Regions from separate parts of the Leucobacter sp. Psy1 genome, predicted to be linked through region 2. Evidence: riboswitches for the same ligand, from Rfam matches in the RefSeq annotation. Region 2 holds a riboswitch; each other region holds the start of a gene.
What was found. A riboswitch is a leader RNA that binds a small molecule or an ion and turns the genes downstream of it on or off. The one in region 2 is predicted to bind thiamine pyrophosphate.
Positions count from the first base shown of each region.

Region 1: another riboswitch for thiamine pyrophosphate. It lies ahead of K8P10_RS05525 (thiamine phosphate synthase); the one in region 2 lies ahead of K8P10_RS14410 (bifunctional hydroxymethylpyrimidine kinase/phosphomethylpyrimidine kinase).
Region 3: another riboswitch for thiamine pyrophosphate. It lies ahead of K8P10_RS05905 (thiamine ABC transporter substrate binding subunit); the one in region 2 lies ahead of K8P10_RS14410 (bifunctional hydroxymethylpyrimidine kinase/phosphomethylpyrimidine kinase).

Region 1 covers NZ_CP083692.1:1,161,246-1,168,730, forward strand. Annotated here, with positions in the region: gene hflX (GTPase HflX) at 1-1,149, shown strand, start outside; gene K8P10_RS05505 (ThiF family adenylyltransferase) at 1,151-2,395, opposite strand; gene K8P10_RS05510 (thiazole synthase) at 2,392-3,177, opposite strand; gene thiS (sulfur carrier protein ThiS) at 3,182-3,376, opposite strand; gene thiO (glycine oxidase ThiO) at 3,361-4,590, opposite strand; gene K8P10_RS05525 (thiamine phosphate synthase) at 4,587-5,237, opposite strand; TPP riboswitch at 5,232-5,343, opposite strand; gene lipA (lipoyl synthase) at 5,411-6,568, opposite strand; gene lipB (lipoyl(octanoyl) transferase LipB) at 6,565-7,218, opposite strand; gene lexA (transcriptional repressor LexA) at 7,318-7,485, opposite strand, start outside.
Region 2 covers NZ_CP083692.1:3,030,328-3,037,812, forward strand. Annotated here, with positions in the region: gene K8P10_RS14385 (MerR family transcriptional regulator) at 1-218, opposite strand, end outside; gene K8P10_RS14390 (GyrI-like domain-containing protein) at 259-762, opposite strand; gene K8P10_RS14395 (Pr6Pr family membrane protein) at 1,070-1,777, opposite strand; gene K8P10_RS14400 (FadR/GntR family transcriptional regulator) at 1,918-2,706, shown strand; gene K8P10_RS14405 (rhodanese-related sulfurtransferase) at 2,785-3,771, shown strand; TPP riboswitch at 3,779-3,872, shown strand; gene K8P10_RS14410 (bifunctional hydroxymethylpyrimidine kinase/phosphomethylpyrimidine kinase) at 3,863-5,404, shown strand; gene K8P10_RS14415 (carbon-nitrogen hydrolase family protein) at 5,484-6,293, shown strand; gene K8P10_RS14420 (M13 family metallopeptidase) at 6,320-7,485, opposite strand, start outside.
Region 3 covers NZ_CP083692.1:1,245,134-1,252,618, forward strand. Annotated here, with positions in the region: gene K8P10_RS05895 (BCCT family transporter) at 1-63, shown strand, start outside; gene K8P10_RS05900 (DUF6350 family protein) at 142-2,214, shown strand; TPP riboswitch at 2,221-2,330, shown strand; gene K8P10_RS05905 (thiamine ABC transporter substrate binding subunit) at 2,324-3,412, shown strand; gene K8P10_RS05910 (iron ABC transporter permease) at 3,412-5,070, shown strand; gene K8P10_RS05915 (ABC transporter ATP-binding protein) at 5,064-5,807, shown strand; gene K8P10_RS05920 (hypothetical protein) at 5,804-6,391, shown strand; gene purN (phosphoribosylglycinamide formyltransferase) at 6,441-7,061, shown strand; gene purH (bifunctional phosphoribosylaminoimidazolecarboxamide formyltransferase/IMP cyclohydrolase) at 7,070-7,485, shown strand, end outside.

The DNA of each region.
Region 1 (7,485 bases), 1.4 Mb from region 2:
GGCTTGCTGCAGCGCCGGGCGAATCCCGACCCGGCCACCTACCTCGGCAAGGGCAAAGCCCAGGAGCTCGCCGAGCTCGTCGCCGCCGAGGGAGCCGATACGGTGATCGCCGACACCGAGCTCGCACCGAGCCAGCGGCGTGCGCTGGAGGACGTCGTGAAAGTGAAGGTGATCGACCGCACCGCAGTGATCCTCGACATCTTCAGTCAGCACGCGAAGAGTCGAGAGGGCAAGGCCCAGGTCGAACTCGCGCAGCTCGAGTACCTGCTGCCGCGTCTGCGCGGCTGGGGTGAATCGATGTCCCGTCAGGCCGGTGGCCAGGTCGGTTCCGCTGGAGCGGGAATGGGGTCAAGGGGCCCGGGTGAGACGAAGATCGAATTGGACCGCCGCCGGATCCACTCGCGCATGGCGAAGCTCCGCAAGCAGATCGCGGGGTTCGCGCCGTCACGCGCGACGAATCGCGCGAACCGGAAGCGCGGCGAGGTGCCGTCGGTCGCGATCGCCGGGTACACCAACGCAGGCAAGTCGTCGCTCGTGAACCGCTTGACGGGGGTGCAGGAGCTCGTGCAGAACCAGCTCTTCGCGACGCTCGATACCGCTGTGCGGCACGCGGAGACCGATGATGGCAGGCAGTTCACGTATGCCGACACTGTCGGGTTCGTGCGCAACCTGCCCCACCAGCTGGTGGAGGCGTTCCGGTCGACGTTCGAGGAGGTCGCGGAGGCTGACGTGATTCTGCACGTCGTCGACGGCTCCCACCCGGATCCTGAGGCTCAGCTCCGCACGGTCAGGGAGGTGATCGCCGAGGTCGACGGCCAGGCGATCCCCGAGCTGGTCGTCTTCAACAAGGCCGACCTGGTCGACGAGTCCACGCGGATGGTGCTTCACGGCCTCGCTCCCGACGCCGTGTTCGTCTCGGCGCGCACGGGCGAGGGGATCGAGGAGCTGCGGCAGCGCCTGTTCGCCGCGCTGCCCGTGCCCGACACGCTCGTGACCGCTGTGATCCCCTACGAGCGCGGTGAGCTCGTCGCCGAACTGCACGAGCGGAACCGGGTGCTCGAGACCGAGTACGAAGAGGGCGGCACCCGGGTGAGCGCCTTCGTGTCGCGAGAAATGCTCGCGAAGCTCGAACCCTTCCTCGCAGCCTGAGTCACTCGTCCGGCGCCGCCGGTCGAGTGGCCTCGCGAGGCAGAGCATTAACCCCGCCGGGGAGGCTGCGCAGGCGGAGACCGAACTCTTCGGCCGCCGCGGTCTCCCACTCGGCGACGACGCTCCCGCTGCGCTTGCCCGATGCGCAGTAGACGATGATCTCGCCGGAACGGTGTGTCTCGTCGGAGCTCTGTGTCTGGTCGAATCCTCCGTTGAGCGCACGGGCCGCCCGGCCGAGAAGCGCGCGGAACGCTTCTGGCGAGATCTCCGAGAGCGGCATGTGGAGTCCTGGCACCCGGAGATCGGCGATGAGCTTCTCGTGCGCCTCGCGGACGTCGAGAGCGACGGCGCGCCCCGCGTCGAGGAGTGCGAGCGCTGCGTCGGCTTCCCGGCGGTCGGCGTCACCGGTGTTGGCGGCGCCGGTACCGCCTGGGGAACGGCATACCGAGGGGCCGTAATCGTCGCGCAGCTCCAGCACCGGCGAGCGGTCGGGGTCGTGCGAGACGGAGAACTTCCGGGTCTCCGCCGCGAGAGCGTCGTAGCTGAGCAGCGTGCCGACGAGCGACGTGCCGATTCCGGACAGGTGCTTTACCGCCTCCGTCGCCATGAGGCCTGCCACGACGGCCGTGGTCACCCCGAGTACACCGGCGGTGGCGCAGTCTGGCACGGAGTCGGCGGCCGGCTGATCCGGGAAGAGGTCGCGCAGCCCGGCGCCGCCCTCCGGCGATCCAGGGCCGCTCCACCAGAGCGCCACGTCGCCGCGGTACCTGAGCACGGTGCCCCAGACGAGCGGGGTGCCGGTCAGCTCGGCAGCGTCGGCCACGAGGTACTTGGTCGCGAACGTATCGGACCCATCGAGTACGAGGTCGGCCGCTGCCACCAGCTCGACGGCGTTGTCGGAGGTGAGCCGTGTGCGCAGCGGCGTGACGGTGATCCCGGGCTGGAGACGCTGAAGCCGTTCGGCGGCGACCTCGACCTTCGGACGCCCCTCGTCGTCCGCGCCGAAGAGAATCTGCCGGTGGATGTTGCTGAGATCCACGTCGTCGTCGTCGATCACGGTGATGCGCCCGACGCCGACGGCCGCCAGCGACTGCATGGCCGGGCAGCCGAGCCCTCCCGCGCCGATGACGAGCACGTGGGCTTCGGCGAGTCGTTCCTGCTGGGGCAGCCCGAACCCGGGGAGGGCGAGTTGCCTGGCGATGCGTCTGAGCTCCCGTTCGTCCAGCGCTGCGGGCGGGCGGGTCACAGGACCTGCTCCGCCCAGCTCGCGAGACCATCGAAGGTGGACGACGCGACGGCGTGCTCCCGTTTCGGGATGCGGCCGGCCTGCCGGGCGAGAGCGCCGGCCTCGACGGCGTGACGCATCGCCTGCGCCATCACCACGGGGTCCTGGCACCGGTTGACGGCGCTCGCCAGCAGCACGCCGGAGCATCCGAGCTCCATCGCGAGCGCGGCGTCCGAGGCGGTGCCGACGCCGGCGTCGAGCAGCACGGGCACCGTGGCGCGATTGCAGATCAGCTCGATGTTGTGCGGGTTCAGGATCCCGAGGCCAGTGCCGATGGGGGAGCCGAGCGGCATGACGGCCGCCACACCCGAGTCCTCGAGTCGCGCGGCGACCACGGGGTCATCGGACGTGTAGGCGAGCACCGTGAACCCCTCCGCGACGAGCAGCTCGCAGGCATCGAGGAGCTCCGCGGTGTCGGGGAGCAGAGTGCGCTCGTCGGCGATGACCTCGACCTTCACCCAGTCGGTGCCGAGGGCTTCTCGGGCGAGCTTCGCCGTAATGACGGCGTCGCGGGCGGTGCGGCACCCTGCGGTGTTGGGGAGCGGGGCGATCCCGAGTCGCTCCAGCAGCGCGAACACCGACTCTCCCTGTGCCTCGGAGTCGCCGCTGTGGCGCCGCATGGAGACCGTCGTGAGTTCGGTGCGGCTCGCGACGAGGGCTTCCTCCAGCAGCGCGTGCGACGTCGCCCCTCCCGTGCCCATGACGAGCCGTGAGTCGAAGGTGCGGTCGGCGATGGTCAGCACGCCGTCACCCGCCCTGCACCGCGGTGAGCACGTCGACGGCGTCGCCGTCGGACAGTGCGCGATCCCAGGCGGACCGCGGCACCACGTCGCCGTTCAGAGCGACAGCGACGCCCTGGGTCGCCGAGGTCAGGCCGGCGACGAGCTCGGCGATGCTGATCGCCTCGGCTTCGTGCGGATCGCCGTTCACGGTGTAGTGCATGCGTCGGTTCCTCTCGAGTCGTGCTGGTGGGGGTCGGGAGCCTGCTGGGTGCCGGAGGGCGCCGAGCGCTCGGCGTGCCTCCAGGGGTCGCAGGCCGAGATATCGAGGTCGGCGACGGTGCCGGATCCGGATACCGCGTCGGACACCACGCGTCCGCCGAGCGCGGCCAGGAGGACACCGTGCCTGAAATAGCCGGTCGAGACGACGAGGTTCGACCCCGCTCGGCCGAGGTACGGCAGGTCGTCGGGAGTACCCGGACGGACACCGACCGTCGCCTCGAGCAGTTCGCACTCCTCGAGTCCGGGGACCACGCGAATCCCGTCGCGAAGCAGGTCGTAAAGCGAACCCGCTCGGGGGAGCCGCCCGTCGTCCTCGCGGCTGGTCGCCCCGAGAACGACGGTGCGGTCGTCGCGGGGGATGAGGTACACCGGCCGATCCTCGACGAACGCGCGGATCACCCGGGTCGTGAGTGGACGCAGTCGCTCGGGGACCCGCAGCGTCATGATGTCTCCGGCGACCGGCCTGAGGCGGAGCGGGTGCGCGCCGCGGTACCACCCAGTCACGTCGGCGGCACCCATCCCATTCGCGAGCACGACGGTCGCCCCAGAGGCATCGATGGCCCCCGACTCGCAACGGATCGACCGGCAGGGGTCGCCGCCGTCGAGGCTGACGGCCCGCTCGCGAATGAACTCGGTCCCGCGGCGTTCGAGGGCGTCGATGAGCGCGGCGGCGAAGCGTCGCGGTGCGAGCTGATGGTCTCCTGCGATCGAGACTGCGGCGGCGAGGCCGGGTGCGAGGGCGCCCTCCAGACGACGTGCCTCGCGCACGGTCAGGCGATCCACCGTCATCCCGTGCGCGCGCTGGTAGTCGGCGAGTCTCCGGAGATGGTCGGCATCCGCGCGATCCGCCGCGACCACGAGCGTCCCGTCGTCGCGGTATCCGGTCGGTAGCGGTGTCGCCGCCCCGACTCGCTGCACGACGTCGGCGGAGAGGGCAGCCGAGCGCAGCATCAGCGGGAAGAGGGCCTCCTGCCGGTACTGCACCTCGGCGATCGGCGCGAGCATGCCGCCCGCGTGGTGCGTCGCACCCGACGCCGGAGCGGGATCGATGAGCGAGACGGGAATGCCGAGCTCTGAGAGTTCGAAGCACGCCACGAGGCCGACAATGCCTCCGCCGATCACGATGGCGCGATCCGTCGTGCCGATGCCGCTCATCGTCCGGACTCGAACCCGCGGATCACCGACCTGGCCAGTCCCTCCGGATCGCGTGCCCCCATGAACTCCCGCGAGATCGCGACTCCGGTGACGCCGGTGCGCGCGAGATCGGCAGCGTCCTCAGCGGTGACATCTCCGATGGCGATCACCGGGACCGGGGATTCGGCCACCAGCGACGGGTAACCGGCGAGCCCGAGCGGCGGGCGTCCCGAGTCCTTCGTCGGGGTCGGGCGGAACGGGCCGGCACCGATGTAGTCCACGAGGTCGGCAACGTCGTGGATGGCGTGGACGAGGTCCCACGTGCCCGTCGTCACGCCGATGATCGCCGAGCTGCCGAGGAGCGCGCGAGCGTCGCGCACCGTCACATCGTCCTGCCCGATGTGCACCCCGTGTACCGGAACGCCGCGCAGCGCCAGCGCCGCCGCGACATCGACGCGGTCGTCGACCAGCACTCTCGTACCGGATGCAACTGCGGCGACCGCCTCGGCCACGTGCGTCGTGAGCTCGGTGAGCGCGCGGGCGGAGATCGGTTTCGAGCGGACCTGCACCACGCCGGCACCTCCCGCGGCTGCGGCGCGGGCCACCTCGACGGTACGACGATGGTCATCGCCGCCGGTGACCACGTGGCAACGGAAATCGGGGATCATGCTGGGACTCGCTTCCTCCGCTGGTGCTGACCAGATCAGGTTCGACGGTCCCGCGCGGCCGAAGCGCGATCTCAGCCCGATGCCTCGGGCACCCGTGGGGTACTGCCACCCACCCTAACGCGTCGTGGGGCGGGGCGCTACGGATGAGCCCCGCCCCACGACGCACGCAGGTCTCAGACCGCCTGCGGGAACGCGTCAGCCGCCTTGTCGGCGAGGTGCTGCAGGTTCTCGGGAACAGGACGGTTCTGAACCGCCATCGTCTGCGCCCAGAGCCGACCCGCACGATACGACGAGCGGACGAGCGGCCCGGCGAGCACTCCGGCGAAACCGATCGCGTCCGCATCGGCCTTGAGCTCGACGAATTCCTCTGGGCGGACCCAGCGATGCACTGGTCGGTGCAGTTTCGACGGGCGCAGGTACTGGGTGAGCGTGAGGATGTCGCACCCGGAATCGAACAGTTCCTGCATCGTGTCGTGCACCTCCGCGCGCTCCTCGCCCATGCCGAGAATCAGGTTCGACTTCGTGATCATCCCCGCCTCACGTGCCTGCCGGATGACGTCGAGCGACCGCTGATACCGGAACCCAGGGCGGATGCTGCGGAAGAGGCGGGGAACGGTCTCGAGGTTGTGCGCGAACACTTCGGGCTTCGCGTCGAATACCTGCTGCAAATCGGACGGACGCCCACCCAGGTCGTCCGCGAGTACCTCGACCCCGGAGCCCGGGTTCAACTCGTGAATCTGGCGGATGGTCTCGGCGTACAACCAGGCTCCGGTATCCGGCAGATCATCTCGCGTCACGCCCGTGATCGTCGCGTAGCGCAGGCCCATGGTGCGCACCGACTCGGCGACGCGACGCGGCTCGTCGGTGTCGAGGGGGAGCGGTTTGCCCGAGGTGATCTGGCAGAAGTCGCAGCGCCGCGTGCAGATCGACCCGCCGATGAGGAATGTCGCCTCGCGGTCCTCCCAGCACTCGTAGATGTTCGGGCATCCTGCCTCCTGGCAGACCGTGTGGAGACCCTCGCGCTGCACGAGACCTCGCACGTCGGTGTACTCAGGACCGGTTTTGGCTCGCGTCTTGATCCACTCGGGCTTGCGCTCGATGGGAGTCTCGGCGTTTCTGGCCTCGATGCGCAGGAGTGTACGCCCGTTCGCGGTGGGTCGTCCCTCCTGGTCAGGCGAGGGGGCGGAAGCGGCGGGGGGTTGCCCGCCTCCGCATCCTCCGGTCGCGACGACCAGTTCGGGTTCACGCGGCGCGACCTTCAGCGCCTTTTCGGCTCTAGTCTGCTCGGCGAGCACCTCGGAGAGAGGGGCGCCGATGTTGCGCGCGCTCATGCGGCGAGCTCCTCGAGTGCGGCGACCAGACGCGGAGTGATGACCGGCACCACATCCGCAGGGGTGATCGCCGTTCCCGCGAGGGTGCTCAGCGTGGCCGCGCCGGCGTCGGTGATGCCGCACGGTACGAAACCGCCGAACGGTTCGAGCGAGTTGCTGCAGTTCAGGGCGAAACCGTGGGTAATGACGTGCGCCCGTGCACGGAGACCGATCTGCGCGTACTTCGCCTCGGCGGCTCCCGCCTGAGCCCACACCCCGGTGCGACCGGCGACCCGGTACCCGGTGACCCCGAACTCGGCGGAGACGTCGATGATGACCTGCTCGAGCGCGCGGACCACGTCGACGACGCCCCGGTTCGGGCTGAGCTTGATGATGGGATACCCGACGAGCTGGCCTGGCCCGTGCCAGGTGACGAGGCCCCCTCGATCAACGGGTACGACCGGAGTGCCATCGGTGGGGTACTCCTCCGGACGCGCGCGCCGCCCTGCCGTGTACACGTGCTCGTGTTCGAGCAGGATCAGGGTGCCGTCGTCCTCCCCGGCGACAACGCGATCCGCCGCCGTGCGTTGCAGCTGGAGGCCATCGGCGTAGGGGACGAAATCGGGGTCGAGTCCGGCGACATCAACGGCCACCGACGATTGAGCGATCATGCTCCCAGATTAGTTGAACCGCGTGCAAAAAGGCCAATCCCGCAAAAAACCGCCCGGTGCCGACGGGGTCGTCAGCGCCGGGCGGCAAGGTTTCGGCCCTCAGAGGGAGCGGAAGACCGCGACGACTTTGCCGAGCACGTCGGCGAAGTCGCCGAGGATGGGCTCGAAGGCGCTGTTGCGCGGCAGCAGCCAGGTGTGCCCATCGCGGCGGCGGAGCACCTTCACGGTCGCCTCTCCATCCAGGAGGGCCGCTACGATATCGCCGTT
Region 2 (7,485 bases):
CTCAGCAGGACCCGGATCTGCTCGAGCGGCATTTCGATCCGCCGGAGCATGGTCACCAAACGTGCGACCTCGATCTGTGCGGGACTGTACTTGCGGTAGCCGTTGGAAGGATCGACGGTGTCCGGGGAGAGGAGCCCGTTCTGGTCATAGAGCCTGAGAGCTTTCGGCGACAACCATGTTGACGCTGCAAACTCTCCAATCGTCATCAGGTCGCTCATGCCCCTCCTCGTGGCACAGCCTATCGAGGGATCAGAACGTTCAGACTGTCTTGAAAAGCAGATCGGTGACCCACTTGGTGGGGTCCGGTTCCTGCGAGGGATCGGTGAGGAAGTGCTCGGCGTAACCGGTCCACAGTGTCCCGTTGTCATCCTCTCGGCAATCGAGGCGATGCCCATGCTCTTCGGCCCACTTCTTCATCTCCTCGTGCGCTCCAGGTATGGCGTCGGGCGCGCCAACGTGATGACCGATGACATAGGTGCCTGCCGGGAGCTCACCGAGGACAAGACCATCGGTGGGCTTTACTGGGGCAGCGATCGGAACTGCGACGGTGAGATCCACGATGTCATCGGAACTCCCGACGTGCCGATGGACGTAGAGCGGGCCCCCGAGCGGCGCGATACCGTGCTCTTCCAGCCACTGATAGACCTTTGGGATCGCATCGTTCGGGCCGTCAGGAGCTCCGAACTCCGAGGGGCGAGCGCTGAAAGTAGCGCCGATGTACTGGACTGCCTGTCGATCTTCGATCGCGATATCGAGCGTCATGTGGGATCACGTCCTTCTTTCGGTGTGCTTTTGAGGGATCTTGGTCACACTCACACCCAGTGAACGCCTTCCCTCAAGGGGAAGGTCAAGCGCTCTCCTCATTCGGATCAACTGACTCCGCTGCATGGACCGGAAACGATCGCTTTCGATGGGTGCTGGGTTCGTACCTCATCCTGGCGCTGCTGCGTCAGGGACGCCCACGGACTTGACCGCCCATGCCTCAGGAAGCGAAATCGCTCGATCGACTTCGGCGACGAGTAGCGCTTGCGCTACCGTGGGCTCATCGTTGAGCTGCGCGCATGTCCGTTCACACTGATGGTGTGCCGCTGCGATCGGACGGTACCGACGGAACTGCGGCCCCTGTCTGCGCGTCGTGAAGCGCACTCGGCGTCTTCGAGTCGATGAGGCGGTAGATCAGTGCAAGCACAGCAGCGACCGCGAGGACGAGCGCAGCGTTCAGTAGCGCCGTTCCCAGGCCGATCTTGGTGACGTCAAGGAATGGGTACGGATACCAATCGGTGAACGCTCCCTGGGTGAAGATGTAGACCAGCCACGCGATCGGGAGGACGAACGCGCCGGCGACGGTCGACCAGCGAAAGCGTCGGCGTGGCCCGAAGATCAGCCATCCGGCCACGGTCGCCCATGGCGAGATGTAGTGAAACCCGATGGACGCCGCGAGCGCCCAGCCGGAAAGTTGGAGTTGCGGCGCAAGGATGACAGCGTAGACGATGCCGGTGATCGTGATCGCGAGCAGCGCGTTCAATCGGGCTATTTCCCACCAGATCCCGCGACGCATCGGGTGAGCGACGATCAGCAGACACACGACCAGCACGGCAATATTGCTTTCAATGGTGAAGAAGCTGAACAAGCGCCACAGCCGTACCGGGATACTCACTGCTGTACCGCTCTCCCCGGAGTTGGCGTCCGCTCCACCGGAGAAAACTAGGACCAGCTGGATCACCAGGGCAGCCAGGATGACGGCCGCGATCGCGCTATGCCACCATCGGGATGCCACGAACCAACCCCTGCTCGACTGACTGCACATTCCGCCATTGTGACGCACCTGCTTTCCTGAGCGCGATACTGCAACCCCAGGAGCAGTGTCGGGAGCGCGACCTATACTGGGGGTTCGGCGACGAGCAGCGGGAGGCGTTGATGGCCATCACCACGGGATCTGAGCGGGCACGCGCCACTCTGGCGTTCCTCCGACGGAAGATCACGACGGGCGAGTGGGCGGTCGGTGAGCGCATCCCGATCGAACCCGAGCTGGCCGAGCAGACCGGAGTCGGCCGCTCGACGGTGCGCGAGGCCGTGCGATCGCTCGCGAGCATCGGCATGCTCGAGACGCTCCCGGGCCGCGGCACGTTCGTGCGCTCGTCCGCACCGACGAGCACCCTGCTCAACGAGTACCTCGCCGACTTCACGCTCGAGGAGATCCTGAGCTACCGGCGAGCTCTCGAGGTCGAGGCAGCACAGCAGGCCGCACTCCACCGCACCGATGAAGACATCGCCGCACTCGAGCAGGCGGCGGCCACCGAGCTCGGCTGCACCCGGTGCCCGGTGCTCGGACTCGTGAACGAGGACGCCGACACGGCGTTCAGCAGCCGATTCCACCGTCTCATCTTCGACGCGGCCAAGAACCGACTCCTCGCCTCTCTCTACTCGGGCATCAACGATCAGCTGCGCGCCCCCGAGCACCGAGGTCGGCTCGCGAACGTCGCCACGGGCACCGAAATGGAGCGGGATCACGCCCTCATTCTCGACGCCATCAAGAGCGGCGACTTCATCGATGCCGTCCACGCGATGGTCAACCACGTCGACCACGACGTCGTCATCGTCACCGCTGAACACGAAGTGGTGCCCCCGCTCGCCCGGACCCCCGAGCAGCAGCAGCGCATCGCGAACGCCTCCGAGCACACGGCGAACGCGCTGAGTGACGCCTGACCCGTCGGCGACTGACCCGTCGACGTCACGGCCGGGGAGCCGGAGCAAGTGCCGAGGCAGGGCGAATACCATTGACGGGTGAGCGAGTCGAAGATCCTGCTGTACTACGTGTTCGCACCGGTGGCAGACCCGGAGGCGGTGCGGCTGTGGCAGCGTGAGCTCTGCGAGTCGCTGGGGCTCCGGGGCCGCATCATCATCTCGCCCCACGGCATCAATGGCACCGTAGGCGGCGAGCTCGACGCGTGCAAGCTCTACGCAAGACGCACCCGCGAGTACGGCCCCTTCTCGGGGATCGAGTTCAAGTGGAGCGACGGCACCGGGTTCGCCGACGACACCGCTGAGCCGCTCCACGGCGTCGACCGACGCGCCCCCTGGCGCCGCTCGCGGGACTTCCCTCGACTCAGCGTGAAGGTGCGCGATGAGTTGGTGGCGTTCGGTCTCGCCGATGAAACCCGGGTGGACGCGAACGGCGTGGTGGGCGGCGGCACGCACCTCAGCCCGCAGGCGGTGAACGACCTCGTCGCGCAGCGGGGTGACGACGTCGTGTTCTTCGACGGACGCAACGCGTACGAAGCCGCCGTTGGTCGTTTCGAGAACGCGGTCGTTCCCGCCGTCAGCAGCACGCACGGGTTCATCGAGGAGATCGACAGCGGTGCGTTCGACGATTTGAAAGGGCGTCCGGTCGTCACCTACTGCACCGGGGGTATCCGCTGCGAGATCCTCTCCGCCGCGATGGTCGAGCGCGGCTTCACCGAGGTGTACCAGCTGGACGGCGGCATCGTCCGCTACGGCGAAGCGTTCGGCAACGAGGGGCTGTGGCACGGGTCGCTCGCCGTGTTCGACGGCCGCGAGACCGTCGACTTCGGGGGCGAAGAGGGGGACCCCGCCGAAGTGGTCGGGCGGTGCGCGGTCTGCGGATCCGGATCGAACACCCTCGTGAACTGCGCCGATCCCTCCTGCCGGGCCCGATTCGTCGCCTGCCCTGAGCACCGGGACGAGCGCTGCACCGAGCACGGTGGCGCCGCCGACGCGAGCCCCGAGACAGCGGCCAACGCTCTGCGCTAGACTCGCCCTCAACGACACGGGGTGCCGCACCAGCGGCTGAGATCACACCCGTCGAACCTGATCTCGTTGAGACGAGCGGAGGGATGTCGCAGTGAGCGAACCATACGTCGATGTTGTCAATGTGCTCTCGATTGCCGGGACCGACCCGACTGGCGGGGCCGGAATCCAGGCCGATCTGAAGGCCATCGCCGCGAACGGCGGCTACGGGATGGCGGCGGTGACCGCCCTCGTCGCCCAGAACACCTGCGGGGTGCGGGAGGTGCATGTTCCTCCCGTCGCATTTCTGACGGCGCAGCTCGACGCGGTCTCCGATGACGTGCGCATCGACGCGGTGAAGGTCGGCATGCTCGGTACTCCCGAGGTGATCACAGCAGTCGCCGACTGGCTGGAGCGCACCCGCCCGCCGGTCGTCGTCATCGACCCGGTCATGGTGGCGGCCAGCGGCGATCGCTTGCTCGGCACCGAAGCGGAGGACGCGCTCCAGCGAATCCTCCCTCTCGCCGACCTCATCACCCCGAACCTCCCCGAACTCGCGGTCATCGCCGGCGGCCCCGTCGCCGAGTCCTGGGACGCCATGCTGGAGCAGGCCGGTGCCGTCGCCGCTCTGCACGGAGTCCGGGTGCTCGCGAAGGGCGGTCATCTCGCAGGATCGGCGTCGCCCGATGCACTGGTCGACCCCGCGGGCGAGGTCGTGGCGTTCGAGGGAACGCGGATCCGCACCCGCAACTCCCACGGCACCGGCTGCTCCCTCTCCTCCGCCGTCGCAACTCGGATCGCCCGCGGTGACGACTGGGCGGCGGCCATCGGGGAGGCTCGCATCTGGCTCCGTGAGAGCCTCGCTGCATCGGACACCCTCGACGTCGGGCGCGGCAGCGGTCCGCTTCACCACTTCGCCGGTCTCTGGAGGCGCGGCGACGTCGACGGGGCGGCGGGAACCGCGGACGACATCCGCTCCGAGTGGTGGAACGCCATCGCCGACATTCGTGCAACGACCGACGCCCTGCCATTCATCACCCGGCTGGCTGCGGGCACCCTCCCGCGCAGCGCGTTCCTGGAGTACGTCGCGCAGGACTCCATCTATCTCGGCGAATACGCCCGGGTGCTCGCGCGGCTCTCGACCCTCGCTCCGGATCCCGCCGCGCAGCGATTCTGGCTACACGCGGCGCAGGGGGCCCTCATCGGTGAGCTCGAACTGCACCGGGACCGTCTCGGCGGGGCTCCGATCGGAGCCGCATCCGCAATCACGACGGGGTACACGAATCACCTCGTGGCATCCTGCGAGGACGGGTACGCCGTCGCCGCGGCGGCAGCGCTCCCCTGCTTCTGGATGTACAGCGACATCGGCACCCGGCTCTTCCGCGGCGAGCTCGGGGCGTTCGCGCGCGACCCCGAACACCCCTACGCCGAGTGGATCGCCACCTACGACGACCAGGCCTTCGCCGCGGACACCGAGTCCGCCATCGCACTCGTGACGACGCTCGCGTCAGAGGCCCGGCCGGCTCTTCGGGGGCGCATGTGGCAGGCGTTCCTCGCATCCGCCAGGTGGGAGCACGACTTCTTCGGGCAGGTGGGGATCGCCGCGGGGCCCTCGGACGTCACACCAGATCAATCACGCCTGCTCCCCGCACGGTAGGGGTGTGCGACTTTCCGCTCATCCCGGGATAATCGGGAGAGACCTGCACGACCCCCGTCGATCGAGAGGAACCCTCGACATGACCGACCCCACCATCTCCGTCGCCCAGTTCGCCGCAGGGACCGATGTGGAGGAGAACCTCGCATCCTGCCAGGAGCTCATCGCCCGAGCTGCTGCGACGAGCCACCTCGTGGTGCTGCCCGAGTACTCGATGTACGCCGACTTCGAGAAGACGCAGCCGGATCAGAACCACTCCGAGCCGCTCGATGGGCCGTTCGTCACGGCGCTGCGCGACTCGGCGCGCGAGCACGGCATCGCTGTTGTCGTGGGCATCAACGAGTCCGACCCGGACGACGATCGAGTGTCCAACACCCTCGTGGCCCTGTCGAAGACCGGCGAGCTCACGGGCGTGTACCGAAAGATCCACCTGTACGACGCGTTCGGGTTCCGCGAGTCCGACACCGTGATCCCGGCGAACATCGAGTCACCGCTCGTCTTCGATGTGGAGGGGGTCCGTATCGGCGCTGCCACCTGCTACGACCTGCGCTTCCCCGAGATGAGCCGCTGGCTCGTCGACCAGGGGGCCGACGTGATCGTCCTCCCTGCCGCGTGGATGGCCGGGCCGCTCAAGGAGCAGCAGTGGGACACGCTCGTGCGCGCCCGCGCGATCGAGAACACGGTATATGTCGCGGCCTGCGGGCAGACCGCACCGCGCTGCTCCGGGCAGAGCATGATCGTCGACCCGATGGGCGTGACGGTCGCCGCTGCCGGTGAGCGCGCGATGACGGTCGCGAGCGCCAGGATCGATCCTCAGCGCATCGCCGACGTGCGGAAGACCAACCCGAGCCTCGAGAACCGGCGGTTCACGGTCGTACCGCGCACCGCGTAACCCTGCGGGTGAGTTCGGCGCGTCGTCTACCAGATCGAGACGCGCTCGTCAGGGTCCATCCAGAGGGCGTCACCCGGCTGCGTGCCGTAGGTCTCGTGGAACGCGTCGAGGTTCCGCACGATCTGGTTGCAGCGGAACTCGTTCGGCGAGTGCGGATCGATCGTCAGCAGCCGCACGGTCTCGGCGGGCCGCGACGCCTGCTGCCAGGCCTGGGCCCAGGAGAGGAAGAATCGCTCGGCGCCGGTGAGCCCGTCGATCACGGGTGCTTCTTCCCCATGCAGAGAGCGCTGGTACGCACGCCACGCGATTGCCATGCCGCCGAGGTCACCGATGTTCTCGCCGATCGTGAGCTCCCCGTTGACGGTCTGTCCGTCGGCGCCCTCGGGTGAGAGCGCGTTGTACTGGTCGATGAGGGACTTGGTGCGCTGCTCGAACGCGGCTCGGTCTTCCTCGGTCCACCAGTCGGTGAGCTTGCCGTCGCCGTCGTATCGCGACCCCTGGTCGTCGAAGCCGTGGCCGATCTCGTGCCCGATCACGGCACCGATCGCACCGTAGTTCGCGGCCATGTCGGCGTGCTTGTCGAAGAACGGCGGCTGCAGGATCCCCGCAGGGAACACGATCTCGTTGAACCCGGGGTTGTAGTAGGCGTTGACGGTCTGAGGCGTCATGAACCACTCGTCGCGATCGATCGGCTTACCGACCTTGTCGAGCTCGCGGCGCAGCTCGAACTCGGCGACCCGCGCCGAGTTGCCGAGCAGGTCCCCCGAGTCGACCTGCAGCGACGAGTAGTCGCGCCACTTCACCGGGTACCCGATCTTTGGCACGAACTTCTCGAGCTTCTCGAGCGCGCGCTGCTTCGTGGCGTCGCCCATCCAGTCCAGCTGGCCGATGGATTCGCGGTACGCGGCGATGAGGTACTCGACGAGTTCATCCATGGTGGCCTTCGCCGTCTCGTCGAAGTGGCGCCCGACGTAGAGGCGGCCGACGGCCTCGCCCATCGATCCCTCGACGAAGGACACGCCGCGGCGCCAGCGGGCGCGCTGCTCGGTCGCACCGGTGAGCGCGGTGCCGTAGAACTCGAAGTTCGCACGCGAGATCTCCTGCGACAGGAGTGCCGAGGCGCCACGGACGATCTGCCAGATGAGCCAGGCCTTCCACGCCTCGAGCTCCTCCTCGACGAGGAGCGAAGCGA
Region 3 (7,485 bases), 1.5 Mb from region 2:
GAGAAGGCGAAAGGCAAGCGGCAGGAGGACCCCGAGGATCCACCACCAGTATCCGGCACCTGAGGTATAGCTGCTGCGGGGTGCTCGTCTCTCGGCGCGGAGCCGGGTACCCCGCAGGTCCAGGCGATACACTTCCAGGCGATGAGAGCCACACTGACGGCCGTGATCGCGGCGATCGAGGCGGGAGCCGTCGCACTCGCCGGGTTCGTACTCATCGGGGTGCCGGCGATCCTCATGTGGGTGATCACCTTCGGACTGGACGCGACGCCGGCAGAGCTGATCGGCGGCATCGTCTCGGTGTGGTTCCTGGCGCACGGCGTGCCGCTCGAGGTGTCGGTGACCGCCGAGGCCGCGCTGGGTCTCGGCCTCCCCGGCGAGGCGTTCGCCTTCCCGGTGTCCCTCGCACCGCTCGGGATCTCACTCGTGACCGTTCTCCTCGCGATGCGCGCAGGCTGGAGATTCGCGTCCCGCGGCGGATCGGGTGCGGCCGGCGTCATCGGCGGCGGCATCGGTTTCGCGGCCGTCGGATTCGCCTGCCTCCCGCTCGTCGCCCGGGCTCTCCCCGAACCCGAGTGGCGCGCGCCGCTGACGCTCGGACTCATCTACGCCATCAGCATGCTTTCCGCCTTCGTCGTGCGCGCCGGCCTCACGGACCAGCGATGGTTCTCGCGCGCGGTCAGGCGTCTGCAACTGACGGTGAACCGCGTGTCGCCGATCCTCGCCTCAACACTCCCGGTCAGAACCCAGGAGGTGCTGCGGCTCGCACTCGGCGCGCTGGCAGGTCTCGCAGCGCTCGCCGCAGCCGGCTTCACGATCTCGCTCGTCATCGGCTACGTCGACATCACCGCCCTCTCCCAGAATCTGCAGCTCGACCCGCTCGGAGCGATCGTGCTGTTCGTCGTGCAGCTGGCGTTCCTCCCCGTGGCGCTGATCTGGTCGCTGTCGTGGTTCGTCGGAACGGGGTTCGCGGTCGGCATCGGCACGTCAGTCTCGCCGTTCGACGCCCTTGTCGGCCCGATCCCCGCCCTGCCGCTCATGGGGGCGATTCCGCCGAGCTGGGGCAGCTTCGCACCCGTCGCGCCCGCGATCGTCGTCATCGTCGGCCTCGCGCTCGGGGTGGCCGCCGCCCGCCGGACCACGCTGCGCGGCGCGGGCTGGGGCGCCGCGGTCGTCGTTCCCGTGCTCGCCGCGGCCCTCACCGGGCTCGCCGTCGTGCTCCTCGCCGTGCTCGCGAGCGGTGCGATGGGACCGGACCGGCTCGCGCAGGCTGGGCCGGACCCGTGGGTGACCGGAGGGATCGCCGCTGCCGAGATCGGGGCCGGGATGCTCCTCGGCGTCGTCGCCGGCCGCGCAGACGCCGCTCGCATCGGGACCGTCGTCGAGCTGGTGCGCGGCGGGGAGCGTCGGGCGCTTACCTCCCGGAACGCGGATACCGACGCGGAGACGCAGCCCTGGAGTTCAGACGCACTCGCCGCGGCCATCACCGACGACGCCGACGGGCCGCTCGCGAACGCGGATCGCGCTCCGGGCGTGCGAGCACGCTGGGCAGGTGCGCGTGAGCGGCTCACCGGATTCCTCGGGTTCGGCGGCGCTACAGCCGGCACCGGCGCAGCGCAAGCCGACGCCCTGCCGGAGCTGCCGCCGGTGGACGAGGAACCCGGGACACCCGATCATGCGCCAGACGGTCCTGGACACGCAGCTGTCGACGCGGACGAACGTGAACCAGATGAGTTCGAGACCGCGGAGGTGACGACCGAAGAGGTCGAGCCGGAAGCGGTCGAGTCAGAAGGGGTCGAGCCGGAAGCGGTCGAGTCAGAAGCAGTCGAGGCCGATGAAACTCGTACCGACCACTCCGAGACCGACGAGCCCGCATCCGACGAGCCTGCGCCTGATGCGACTGCTCCGGATGAGCCTGACCTCCCGGAGCGTCTGGACGACGTCACTGAGGACGAGTTGCGGGTGAGCGACTCGGAGGCCGAAGCGATTCTCGCCGCGTTCTCCTGGGACGGTGCCGTCACCGATTGGGAGGAGGCGCCGCGCGACCGCCTCGACGGAGCCGCTCCTCGTGAGGACTCCGGAACCCCTGCGGACCCCGACGCTCAGGAGACCGCACAGGTCGACGGATTCACGGACTGGGACTCGCCGGACGACGCACCTCGGCCCGAGGCCGGCACTGGACGACGCATGTGGCGGTGGCCGGGGCGCAAGCGGTAGACTGACGGGGCAATCCACGGGAGTCCGGACGCGCCGGGCTGAGAGGGAGCTCGCGAGCTTCGACCGTTCAACCTGATCTGGTTCATACCAGCGGAGGAAGGAAGCCTCGATGATGCCCATGCGCACCGCCGTGCCGCGCCGACGCGCCGCACTCACCACGACCGCCGCTCTCACCGGAGCCGCCGCGCTGCTCCTCGCCGGATGCTCGGCCGATGCCGGCTCCGACGCCGACGCTGGCGGCACTGTCACGCTGATCGTGCACGACTCATTCCCGAACGAGGCATTCGCCGAGGCGGCCAGCGCGGCCACCGGATACGACGTCGAGGTGGTCGGGTCGGGCGACGGGGGAGAACTCGCGAACCAGCTCGTGCTGACACAGGGCGCCCCGCTCGGCGACGCGTTCTTCGGCGTCGACCAGATCTTCGCGTCGCGAGTCGTGGACGCCGATGTCGCAGAGGACTACGTGCCGGAGGGGCTGCCAGAAGACGCTGCCGCGCTGGCGGTTGACGGGTCGGACGCGCTCGTGCCGATCGACCGGGGCGCAACCTGCTTCAACATCGACCCGGTCTGGTTCGCTGACCAGGGGATCGCGGCCCCCGAGACCTACGAGGATCTGCTGAAGCCCGAGTACCGCGAACTCACGGTGATCCTCGATCCCGCAGCGTCGTCGACCGGGGCTTCGTTCCTCGTGGGCACGGTCGCCTACTTCGGCGCCGACGCGTACGCAGACTACTGGAGCGATCTCGTGGAGAACGGCGCCCGGGTCGAGCAGGGGTGGAGCGACGCCTACTACGGCCAGTTCACGCAGGGAGGCGAAGGCGGCACCCGCCCGATCGTGCTCTCCTACAGCTCGTCTCCCGCGGCGACGATCGCCGACGACGGGTCTTCCACGAGCGCGGCACTGCTCGACACCTGCTCGAGTCAGGTCGAGTACGCCGGCGTCCTCGAAGGGGCGGAGAACCCCGAGGGTGCCAGGGCGGTCGTCGACTACCTGCTGTCGGGCGAGTTCCAGGACACGATCGCCGAGACGATGTACATGTACCCGGTCGATCCCGAGGCCTCCGTGCCCGAGGAGTGGGAGCAGTTCGCCCCCTTGCCCGAGGAGCCCCACGACCTGCCGAGCGACGAGATCGCCGCGGGGCTCACGGACTGGCAGAAGGCCGTCGCCGACGCGGTCGCCGGCGCCGCGGCCGGGTGATGCGCGGGCGGCTCGCCTGGGGGATCGCCGCCGCGCTGCCGCTCGTCTTCCTCGCGCTCTTCTTCCTCTGGCCGGTCGCGGCGCTCGTCGCGACCGGGTTCACGAGCGACGGCGCATTCGATGCGAGCGGGGTTCCCGCCGTGTTCTCGGACCCGCGCACCTGGCAGGTGATCGGTCATACCGTCACCCAGGCAGGGCTCGCAACGGTGCTCTCGCTCGCGCTCGGCATTCCGGCCGCCTTCGTGCTGTACCGACTGGACTTCCGGGGGCGTGTGGCGCTGCGCGGCCTCCTCACGGTGCCGTTCGTGCTGCCCACCGTCGTGGTGGGCGTCGCCTTCACCTCGCTCTTCGGTGCGGGAGGACCGCTCTCGTGGACCGGGCTCGAGCGATCACTCCCCGTCATCGTCGCGGCGCTCGCGTTCTTCAACGTGACCGTCGTCATGCGGACGGTCGGAGGGTTCTGGTCCCAGCTCGACTCGCGGACGGCACAGGCCGCGAGCATGCTCGGTGCCGGCCCGGTTCGCGTGTTCTGGACGATCACGGTGCCGGCGCTCGCGCCGGCGATCGCGTCGGCTGCCGCCCTCGTCTTCCTGTTCTGTTCCACATCGTTCGGCATCGTGCTCGTGCTCGGCGGGCGGCGGTTCGCGAACATCGAGACGGAGATCTACCAGCTCACCGTCCAGTTCCTCGACCTGCGCTCCGCCGCCGTGCTGTCACTCGCCCAGCTCGCGATCGTGATCCTCACGCTGGTCGTCTCGTCGCGACTCCGCAGGAAGCGCGAGCGCGCCGTGGCGATGCGGAGCGAGCGGGAAGAGGGTGTCAAGCCGGGCAGACGGCATCTGCCGGTGATCCTGATCTTCGCCGCGACAGTTCTGCTGCTCCACGGGCTCCCGATCATCACCCTGGTCGCGCGCTCGTTCCAAGCCTCGGGCGGCGGGTTCTCGGTGCAGAACTATGTGAACCTCGTCGACCCGCCTCCCGAATCCCCGATCATCGGCTCGGTCCTCCAGGCGGCGTGCCGCTCGATCGGGATCGCGCTCATCGCGACCGCGATCGCCGTCATCCTCGGTGCGCTCGTCGCCCTCGTGCTGTCGCGGCGCCCCCGCTCCCGCGCTCTGCGTCGGAGCATCGGCGCGTTCGACGCGCTCATCATGCTGCCGCTCGGCGTCTCGGCGGTGACGGTCGGGTTCGGCCTCCTGCTCACCATGCACCAGCCGCTGGGCATCGGGTTCGACCTCAGAACCTCGGTCGTGCTGATCCCGATCGCGCAGGCGCTCGTCGCCCTTCCGCTCGTCGTGCGCACGATCCTGCCGGTGCTGCGCGGCATCGATCCCCGTCAGCGCGACGCCGCGGCCATGCTCGGCGCCGCTCCGCTGCGCGTGCTCGCGACGATCGATCTCGCCATGCTCGGCCGCTCCGCCGGACTCGCGCTCGGGTTCGCGTTCGCGGCGTCGCTCGGCGAGTTCGGTGCGACGGCGTTCCTCGTGCGACCGGGAGCGCAGACGCTCCCCGTCGTCGTGGCCGAGCTCATCGGACATCAGGCGATGGGAAGCTACGGGACCGCGCTCGCCGCTGCGGTCGTCCTCGCCGCCCTCACCGCTGGCATCATGATGCTGGCGGAACGGTGGCGCACGAACACGGGGGGTGGCGAATGGTAGACGAAACGGTGGCGGGGTCCGGACTGTCGGTGGACGACGTGACCGTGCGGTACGGAGACGCGCGACGTCGTTCTGCGGCAGCGGCGACGATGGCGGCGGTCGACGGGGCGACCTTCAGCGTCGCCCGCGGCGAGGTGGTCGGGTTGCTCGGTCCGTCGGGGTGCGGCAAGTCCACGCTCCTGCGGGCGATCGCCGGCCTCGAACCGCTCGACTCAGGCTCGGTGCGCTGGGAGGAGGACGACCTGGCATCCGTGCCTCCGCACCGCCGCGGGTTCGGCCTGGTCTTCCAAGACGGTCAGCTCTTCGTCCACCGCACCGTCGCCGAGAACATCGCGTACGGCCTGCGCGTACAGCGCCTGCCGCGCCGGGAACGGGAGGCGCGCGTCATGTCGCTGCTCGAGCTCGTCGGCCTACCGGGAGCCGGGGACCGCTCCGTCACCGAGCTTTCCGGCGGTGAGCGCCAGCGGGTGGCCCTCGCCCGCTCGTTGGCGCCGGCGCCGCGTCTGCTGCTGCTCGACGAACCGCTCTCGGCGCTCGACCGCGCGCTGCGCGACCGGCTCGCCGATGACCTCGCGGGCATGCTCAGGAGTACCGGCACCACCGCGATCCTCGTCACCCACGACGAATCGGAGGCCAGCACGATCGCCGACCGCGTGATCCGCATGGAGCAGGGGCGCTTGCTGGACGCCCCGCGCGCCACCGACATCCGCGTACTGCCCGATCGGAGGGACGGATGAACCGCCCGGGCGCGCCCCTCGGTGCCGACCTCTTCGGACTCGCCCATCGTGTCCACGGGCGCCTCCGCGCCGCGGAAGCCGGACCGCCGAGCATCGTGATGATCGACGGCAGATCCGGATCGGGCAAGACCTCGCTCGCGGCGGGCCTCGCGCGCCTCCTCGGAGCGGCGATCCTCGCCGTGGAAGACCTGTACCCCGGCTGGGACGGTCTCGCAGCGGGCTCGGCGTCGCTCGCCACCGCCATCGAGACGGGCACGTATAGACGCTACGACTGGCACGCGGCGGCCTTCACGGAGCGCATCGAGATCGACCCCGCGAGACGGCTCGTGATCGAGGGCTGCGGTGCGCTCTCGGACGCCAGCGTCGCGGCCGCCGCACGCCGCGCGCGCGGGACAGGGGGTGGCGCGGTGCACACCGTCTGGGTGGACTGCCCAGCAGAGGAGCGCAGGGAGCGCGCCCTGGCGCGCGACGGCGACACCTTCCGCCCGCACTGGGACGCATGGGCGGCGCAGGAGCACACCCTCTTCGCCCGCACGCGCCCTGTCGCGCTGGCCCGCGAGATCATCCACGCCGAGTCCCGCTGACGCTTCTCCCGGCTCGGGAGGACGGGCCGCGGCGGGGTAGACTGTCGTGGTGCTGTCACTCGCGGTTCTCATCTCCGGCGGCGGAAGCAACCTGAAAGCGCTGCTCGATGCCGCAGCCGACCCCGATTACCCGGCGCGCATCGTCGCCGTCTTCGCCGACACCGACGCCCCTGGTCTCGCCCACGCCGCGGCCGCCGGCGTCCCCACAGCGGTCGTCCGTCCGAGCGACTTCCCCTCGAGAGACGCCTGGGGCGAGGCCCTCGCCGAGGGGATCCGCGCCACGGGCGCCGGGCTCGTCGTGAGCGCGGGTCTCATGCGGATCCTGCCAGCCGGGTTCGTCCGCGCATTCTCACCTCGTCTCATCAACACCCACCCGGCGCTGCTGCCGCTCTACCCGGGCGCGCACGCCGTTCGCGACGCGCTCGCCGCCGGAGCCGTGGAGACGGGGGTCACCGTCCACATCATCGACGAGGGCGTCGATACCGGGCCCGTGCTGCGCCAGGAGCGCGTCGCGGTCCGGGCGGGGGAGAGCGAGTCCGAACTGCACGAGCGGATCAAGCGGGTCGAGCGGCCGCTCCTCGTCGACACGGTCAGAGACATCGCCACGGGGGCACTGACGCTCTCCGCCGCCGAACCCGAGCACACCACCACCCCGTACCCCCACCCCTGAGGAGCCACATGGCAGTCCAGAGCCACGACCCGAGCCTGTACGAGCATCGCGACCAGATCCCGGTCCGCCGGGCACTCATCTCCGTCAGCGACAAGAGCGGGCTCCTCGATCTCGCCGGCGCGCTCGCCGAGTCCGGCGTCGAGATCGTCTCGACGGGTTCGACGGCGGCGACCATCCGCGAGGCCGGGCACGCCGTGACCGATGTCGCCGAGGTCACCGGGTTCGCCGAGGCGCTCGACGGGCGCGTGAAGACGCTGCACCCCGCGGTCCACTCCGGGCTGCTCGCCGACCTGAGGCTCGCGGACCACCGCAGGCAGATGAGCGACCTCGGTTTCTCCCCGTTCGAGCTCGTCGTCGTGAACCTGTATCCGTTCGACGAGACGGTCGCGGCAGGAAAGCCGGCGGCCGACATCGTCGAGAACGT